DNA from 2 places in the Pseudoclavibacter sp. JAI123 genome. Region 1 is predicted to be linked to the other one. Evidence: riboswitches for the same ligand, from Rfam matches in the RefSeq annotation. Region 1 holds a riboswitch; the other holds the start of a gene.
The links. A riboswitch is a leader RNA that binds a small molecule or an ion and turns the genes downstream of it on or off. The one in region 1 is predicted to bind thiamine pyrophosphate.
Positions count from the first base shown of each region.

Region 1 (4,015 bases):
GCGGTCCTGCCCGAAGGTCGGCTCGTCGAAGATGAGGACCCGAGGCGCCGTCGCGAGCACCGTCGCGACCGAGAGGCGGCGCTGCTCGCCGCCGGAGAGCGTGAAGGGGTGCGCTTCCGCGAGGTGGGTGAGGCGCAGCGCGGCGAGGAGCTCGTCGACGCGCTGGCTCGTCTCGCGCTTGCCGCGGCCCGCCGCATCCGGGCCGATTTCCAGCTCGCGGCGCACGGTCCCCGCGACGAACTGGTGCTCGGGTTGCTGGAAGACGGTGCCGATGCGCGTCAGGAGCTGCCGTGAACGCCAGGCGGACGGATGCGGGCCCGCCGGAGGAGCCGTACGGAAGCGGCTGAGCCCCCAGCCGCCGCGGCGCGCACCCGCGTCATCGCCCGCATCCCGGAGCGCCTGCGTCGCCCGCACCTCGCCCTCCACGGGCGTGAGCAGTCCGGCGAGCGTGAGCGCGAGTGTCGTCTTCCCCGCCCCATTGGGGCCCAGCACAACCGTTGACTCCCCCGCGCGCAGGGTCGCCGACAACTGCGTGTGCAGGGCATGGTCGGCCCGCCCGAAGCCGAGCCCGTCCGCGATCAACAGGTCCTCCCCTGGCGCGAGAACGGCACGCGGCACCTGCGGTTCATGACCGCCGATCCACACACCGGCCGCGAGCAGCGACTCGCGGTGCTGCTCGAGAACGAGGTCAGGGGTGCCGTCGGCGAGGAGGTGCTGCTCACCCCCGAGCACGACGACCCGATCGACGCTCGAGCGCCACACGTCCACCCGGTGCTCGATGACGATGAGCGTCGCGCCGGACGCCTCCGCGGCGCGGACCACCGCCTCGCGCACCTCGTCCACACCGGCCGGGTCGAGGTTCGCGGTCGGCTCGTCCAGCAGGATGAGGTCGGGGCGCATGGCGAGGACACCCGCGATCGCGAGCCGCTGACGCTCGCCGCCGGACAGCTGAGCCGTCGACCGATCGAGGGGCATCCGCAGCCCGACGGCGTCGAGCGCCTCGCGCACCCGCGCCCACGTCTCCGCCCGAGGGACACCGAGGTTCTCGCAGCCGAACGCGACATCGTCGCCGATGCGGGCGAGCACCGTGTTCGCCTGCGGGTCCTGCAGGACGAGACCGACCGTGCCGCGTGCATCGCTCGGGTGCTTGCCATCGACAAGCAGTGAGCCGAGCTCCTGCCCGTCATCCTCGTGATCGCCGAGCACCCCCGCCAGGGCGGCCAGGAGCGTGGACTTGCCAGCCCCCGACGGACCAAGCAGCAGCACGGCCTCGCCAGGCTCGATCGTCAGGTCGAGCTCGGCGACGGCCAGCTTCGCCCGGTCGGCGTGGCGCCAGCCCCACCCCCTCGCCTCGACTCTCGCGCCCACGAGCGCTAGCCGATTCGCTTCGAGCTTCTACCCGCAGCGAAGCGGTTCAGTGCACCGGTCGCCGCGAGCGCGCGCGTCAGGAGCCAACCGACGACGCCAGCGAGCACGGCACCCGAGAGGACGATCGAGACGAGGTAGATGGTGAGGAACTCCGGACCCTTCTCGATGTTCGCGCTGAGAAACAGCTCGAGCGTCCACGCCGCGACCGCAGCCCCAGCCCCAGCCAGCATCGCGACGCCGAGGCCGAAGCGCTTGTAGAAGAACAGCAGGAAGATGAGCTCAGCGCCGAGCCCCTGCGCGATGCCCGAGTACACGGTCTCGATCGACCACTGGCTGCCGAGGAGCATCGAGACGCTCGCCGCGAGCACCTCGACGAAGAGCGCCGCACCGGGCTTGCGGATGATCAGCCCGCCCAGCACCCCGCCCAGCAGCCAGATACCGACGGCGATACCGCCGACACCCGGCGTGAACGCATCCATGACCGTGAACCACGCGTAGCCCACGCTGTTCCAGACGATGAAGATGAGCCCCGTCGCGACGCCGAGAACGGCGGCCGTGACGATGTCGATGACCCGCCAGCGGAAGCGGCTCTTCGGCGACCTCGCCTGAGCCGGCCCCTGCGCTGGGGAGGTGTGAGATGGAGTTGAAGAAGTTGTCATGCGGTGTGCCCTTTCGAGTGAAAGTGCACGGGCGCAGAGCCTGGGGTGGCTCTGCTCGGAGATGTGCCTCCCTGCGCTGGCATTACCCAGATCAGGTTTGACGGTCGAAGGCTTGTGCCTTCCTCTCAGCCCGGACTACCGGACTCCCGTGAACACCTCGAGTATAGGCCGAAGCGAGCCCCGAGCTACTTCTTGAGAGCCTTGATGAGACGCGGAAGCGCGTGCCCGACCGTCCACACCAGCGGAATCGAGACGACAAGCAGCGTGATGATGTTCGGGCGGAAGCTCGTGCCGAACTCGTCATCGACGTACGCGCCGACGGGGACCGCCATGCCGCCGCCGCCACCGCCGGACGAGTTCTCCTGCCCCTCCTCGTTGCTCTCGCCGCCGCCGTAGCCGTACGAGACGAGGGCAACGGGAAGGATGGTGGCCTTGCCAAGCTCCACCTTCTCGCCGTAGGCGAGCGTGACGCCGAGCTTCTTGACGGAATCGGTGAGGTTCTGCGTGAGGTTCGTCATGCGGCCAGCGTAGGTCGTCGACATGCCTGCCAACCAGGAGAACTCCTGTGTGCTGGCGGGCGAGAGCGCTCCCACCCTTTGGTAGCTTTAGTGCCTGCATCCACACGCGATGTTCTTCGGCGAAGCAAGATGAAGCAATAGGAGCGTGCATGAAAACGTGGCCCGGAAATGCCTACCCCCTCGGAGCGACGTTCGACGGAAGTGGCACGAACTTCGCGATCTTCAGCGAAGCCGCCCACAAGGTCGAGCTCTGCCTCTTCGACGACGACGGCAACGAGGAGCGGGTGAGGCTCCATGAGCGGGATGCGCACGTCTGGCACGCCTACCTGCCGCACGTGCAGCCGGGCCAGCAGTACGGCTACCGCATGCACGGCGACTACGACCCGGCGACCGGCAGCCGCTGCAACCCAGCGAAGCTCCTCCTCGACCCCTACGCGAAGGCCACGACCGGAGACATCGACTGGGACCAGTCCCTCTTCAGCTACAACTTCGGCGACCCAGACTCGTTCAACGACCTCGACTCCGCGCCCCACATGATGAAGGGCGTTGTCATCAACCCCTACTTCGACTGGGCCGGGGACCGGAAGCCGGGCATCCCCTACAACGAGTCCCTCATCTACGAAGCCCACGTGAAGGGCCTCACCCAGCTGCACCCGGATGTGCCCGAGGAGATCCGGGGCACGTACGCCGGCATCGCGCACCCCGCGATCGTCGAGCACCTCAAGCGGCTCGGCGTCACCGCCATCGAGCTCATGCCCGTGCACCAGTTCGTGCAGGACAGCACCCTCATCGAGAAGGGCCTCCGCAACTACTGGGGCTACAACACCATCTCGTTCCTCGCCCCGCACGCCGACTACGCCTCCCAGGGGACAGCCGGGCAGCAGGTGCAGGAATTCAAGTCCATGGTGCGCACCCTGCACGCCAACGGCATCGAGGTCATCCTCGACGTGGTCTACAACCACACGGCAGAGGGCAACCACCTCGGCCCCACGCTCAGCTTCCGCGGCATCGACAACGCCGCCTACTACCGCCTCGAAGAAGACGACAAGCGGTACTACACGGACTACACGGGCACCGGCAACTCGCTCAACATGCGCCACCCGCACTCGCTGCAGCTCATCATGGACTCGCTGCGCTACTGGGTCACCGAGATGCACGTCGACGGCTTCCGCTTCGACCTCGCCTCCACCCTCGCCCGCGAACTCCACGACGTGGACAAGCTCTCCACCTTCTTCGACCTCGTGCAGCAGGACCCGGTGGTCTCGCAGGTGAAGCTCATCGCCGAGCCGTGGGACGTCGGCCCCGGTGGCTACCAGGTCGGCAATTTCCCGCCGCAGTGGACGGAGTGGAACGGCAAGTACCGCGACACCGTGCGCGACTTCTGGCGCGGCGAGCCCTCCACGCTCGGTGAGTTCGCGAGCCGCATCACCGGGTCCGCCGACCTCTACGAGCACTCCGGACGGCGCCCGT
Region 1 is NZ_JACCCM010000002.1:413,136-417,150, reverse strand. It holds gene HDC34_RS14070 (ABC transporter ATP-binding protein) at 1-1,368, opposite strand, end outside; gene HDC34_RS14065 (ECF transporter S component) at 1,374-2,027, opposite strand; TPP riboswitch at 2,079-2,188, opposite strand; gene HDC34_RS14060 (spore germination protein GerW family protein) at 2,213-2,545, opposite strand; gene glgX (glycogen debranching protein GlgX) at 2,695-4,015, shown strand, end outside.

Region 2 (4,015 bases), on a different contig from region 1:
AGCACGGCGCCGGGCCCAGTTGAGGCTGCAGCAGCAGTGCGCTTCCGCCGCTTCCGCCTCGGCGCCCCTCCTGCGACGACGTCGAGCGACTCCACCTGCAAGGACGGACCGCGGGCCTCGCTCAGTCCTGGGGGCGGGCTGGTTCGGGGGGCAGCCCCTTCGCCGAGCGTCGCGACCGCTTCGGCGACGGCCGGGTTCGCGAGACCGCCGCTCAGCCCCGTCGTGGCGGCGAGTTCCGCTTCGAGTGGCAGCCAGCATCCGGCCGCCTGCAGTTCGACCGCGTTGTCGAGCAGGACCTGTTGGGTCGATCCATCGTGGGCGATGATGCCACCGCGGCCGACGACGATGGTGCGGCCGGGTAGGCCGGCAATGCCGCGCGCCCCCGCGTACTCGTCAAGGCGGTGCTCGACGAGCACGACCGTCGACGCGTGCGCTGACGCGGCGTCGATGGCTCGGCGGACGGATGCGATGCCCTCCGGGTCGAGCATGGAGGTGGGCTCGTCGAGCACGAGCACGCGCGGCTGGGTGACGATGGCCGCGGCGAGGGCCACCCGCTGCGTCTCCCCGCCGGAGAGCGTCGCGGAGCGTCGGTCGATCAGCGTCGAAACCCCGACGGTGTCGAGGGCGTTCGCCACGGCAGGACCGATCGACGGGGGAGGCCACGCGTGGTTCTCGAGCGGGAAGGCGACTTCGTCGGCCACGTCGGGGAGGCACACCGACGAGGCCGGGTTCTGCGCCACGACGGACAGGGTCCGCGAGATCGTCGGCACGTCGTGCTCCTGCGTGTCCATGCCGCAGACGCGCATGGTCCCGCTCACCTGCGCTGGCACGGCGTGGGGGATGACCCCGCTCAGCGCCTGCAGCAGCGTCGACTTCCCGGAACCGGACGGCCCGATGACGAGGACGTGCTCGCCCGGCTCGACCCGCAGGTCCACCGGCCCGAGCCCGTCGCCCGAGGAGTGGATCACCTCGAAGCCGTGTGCCTCGATGTCGAACTCCGGGCTCTCCGAGGGCGCAGTGTCAGGCCGCACGGCGCACGGCCAGGGGCTTCGTGTCCTGCACGATCGCGAAGTTGTCGAGCACGCCCGTGCGCACGAGTGAGTCGACGATGAGCTTCGCGAGGAGGCCGCCGAGGATGATGCCGGACGCGAGCTGGATGCCGAACCGGAGGAATAGGATCTCCTGCCCGTACCAGCCGGATCGGAACGCCGAGTAGAAGAACACGAGGCCAGCACCGAGCGCCCCGGAGATGGCGTACGGCAGCCAGCCGTACTTCTTGTACCGGCCGATCGCGAAGGGCAGCTCGCTGCCGACGCCCTGGATCGCGGCCGCGACGAACAGCAGAGGGCCGACCGCCGAGCCGAGGAAGACGACCTCGATGACCGAGGCGAGCACCTCGGCGATGACGCCGACGAACGGCCGCCGGATGATGGCGATCGCGATGGGCGCGACCAGCAGCCAGCCGCCGAAGAGGAAGTGCTGGGCGAGGTCGCCCGCCGGCCCCATGGCGATCGACAGCGCTGTCCAGGCCTGCACCAGCGCCCAGTAGAGGAATCCGAAGACCGTGCCGAGCACGACCATGAGCACGATGTCGCGCAGCTTGAGGCTCATGCCCGTGCTCCCGCTGCTGCGCCTGCCGCGTGGCTCGGGCTGTTGAGCGAGATCGTGAGGTGGCTCGTGACGTGCTGCACGTGCGCGCCGACCCCGGCCCAGGCCACGACGACGGTCTCGAGGACGCGGCCGAGGTCCCCGCTGAGCTTCGTGACGAAGTGCTCGGATGCAACGAACGTGCCGCTCGCCTTGGCCGTCTCGATGGCGGCGTAGATCTCCCGCATGTGGTCGGGCGTCCGCGCATCCGCCCCCGCGTCCTCGAGCGGGTACAGCGCCCATTCGGCGCTCGCGAAGCTCCCCGTGTGCCGCCCGCGCGGGGCGTCCACTCGCCGCGGCCCCGCGCCGCCTGGCAGCTCGCACACCGCCTCGCCGGGGCAGCCGCGAGAGAGCAGCACCTGGACGGAGGCGTGCAGTCCGGTCGCGGCGACGTGCTGCGTGAGGTCGGTGAGCCACCGCAGCAGCGCCTGCTCGTCGCCCCCGGCGTACGTGCTGACATCGCCCGTCTCGAGGATCAGCCCCGAGGAGTCCGCCGCGTCGACCGCGGCGAGGATCACCTCGACGTAGCGGTCTGACATGACCGAGAGCGTGACTCTCGCCCCCACCCCGAATGCGAGTGGGTCTCGAGTGATGGATTCCATGTGCGTGCCTTCCGTCGGAGCGTGACGGCACGGGTGAGTCGACTCCCTTCGCTGGCATTACCCAGATCAGGTTCAACGGTCGGAGTTCGAGTACTCCCTCTCAGCCCGACTCATCGGGCTCCCGTGCACGGCCACACTGTAGCCCCGACGGTGCGCGCTGCTAGCTCGAGGCGCTCGTGAAGACGACGTGATTGCCCTCGGGGTCGAGCACCTGGAGGATCTGGAAGTGAGTGGCGTCTTCGATCCCGCCGTGCTCGATCTTCGCGGCGTCGAGCCGCGCGGCCACACCCTCGAGGTCGTCGTCGTTGAACACCACGGTGGATTTTCCCGAGCGACTCGAGTCGGCCCACAGCTGGAGGCCGGCCTCGCTTGTGAAGTGCCACTCCAGGAGGCCGGGCATGGGATTCTCGTCGGGACCCCGCCCGAAGAGCCTGCCGTAATATTCCGTAGCCTGAGCCAGGTCCGACACGGTGATCTGCGCGAGCACTCCGTTGATAGCCATGCGTCCCAGCATGCGCGACAAGGGTGCGAGGACCCTCAACGAACATGTCCCCGCGTTTCGACGCGTAACGGGCCGCGACGGGCGCCGTGGACCGAACTCGGGGCGCGGCCTAGCGTCGCACCATGACGAACCCCAACCGAATCCACCTCGGCGTCGCACTCGATGGCGCCGGCATCCACCCGGCGGCCTGGCGGGAGCCGAGCGCTCGCCCAGACGAGCTCTTCACGCCCGAGTACTGGGTGGGGCTCGTGCAGCTCGCCGAGCAGGGCCTCCTCGACTTCGTCACCATCGAGGACTCGCTCGCGCTCCAGAGCAGCGAGTTCCTCCGCCGGGACAACCGGACAGACGAGGTCAGGGGTCGCCTGGACGCGCTCCTCATCGCCTCCCGCGTCTCGCCCGTCACGGAGCACATCGGCCTCATCCCGACCGTCACGACGACGCACACGGAGCCCTTCCACGTCTCGAAGGCCGTCGCAACCCTCGACTACACGAGCCTGGGCCGTGCGGGCTGGCAGGCCCGTGTCTCGCCCGGTGCGGAGCACGCGCACTTCGGTCGTCGGGATGCGCCGCTCGTCGGCGAGCTCTTCGCGGAGGCCAACGACTTCGTCGAGGTCGTGCGCAGGCTTTGGGACAGCTGGGAGGACGACGCCGAGATCCGCGACGCCTCCACCGATCGGTTCCTCGACGCGGCCAAGGTGCACCGCATCGAGTTCGAGGGCAAGTGGTTCAGCGTGCGCGGACCATCGATCACACCCCGGCCCCCGCAGGGGCAGCCGGTTGTCGCCGCGCTCGGTCACGCCGAGGTGCCGTACGAGTTCGCGGCAGCCAGCGCCGACCTGCTCTTCGTGACGCCGACCGACGTCACCTCGGCCGTGCGCATCCTGAGCGAGGTGCGGGCCGCAGAGAAGAAGGTCGAGCGGGACGGCGACCTGTCGGTGTTCGTCGACCTCGCCGTGTTCCTCGACGAGCCGGAGGAGACGGGGTCCGCCCGCCTCAACCGCCTCAACGCGAAGGGGCGCGCGCTCGGAGAGCCGCCGGCGGTCTTCGCGGGCTCGGCCGAGGAGCTCGTCGAGCACTTCGAGACGCTCGCCGGCCTCGGCTACGACGGCTTCCGCCTGCACCCCGGCGTCGTGACCGACGACCTGCCGCGCATCGTCGCGGACGTCGTCCCGCTCCTGCAGCGCAAGGGCCTCTTCCGGGAGCGCTACGAGGAGCGCTCCCTGCGCGGCCTCCTCGGCCTCGAGACCACCGTGCCCAACCGCTA
Region 2 is NZ_JACCCM010000001.1:1,229,441-1,233,455, forward strand. It holds gene HDC34_RS05770 (ABC transporter ATP-binding protein) at 1-1,031, opposite strand, end outside; gene HDC34_RS05775 (ECF transporter S component) at 1,021-1,611, opposite strand; gene HDC34_RS05780 (YkoF family thiamine/hydroxymethylpyrimidine-binding protein) at 1,608-2,249, opposite strand; TPP riboswitch at 2,277-2,384, opposite strand; gene HDC34_RS05785 (VOC family protein) at 2,410-2,751, opposite strand; gene HDC34_RS05790 (LLM class flavin-dependent oxidoreductase) at 2,874-4,015, shown strand, end outside.
Region 2: another riboswitch for thiamine pyrophosphate. It lies ahead of HDC34_RS05780 (YkoF family thiamine/hydroxymethylpyrimidine-binding protein); the one in region 1 lies ahead of HDC34_RS14065 (ECF transporter S component).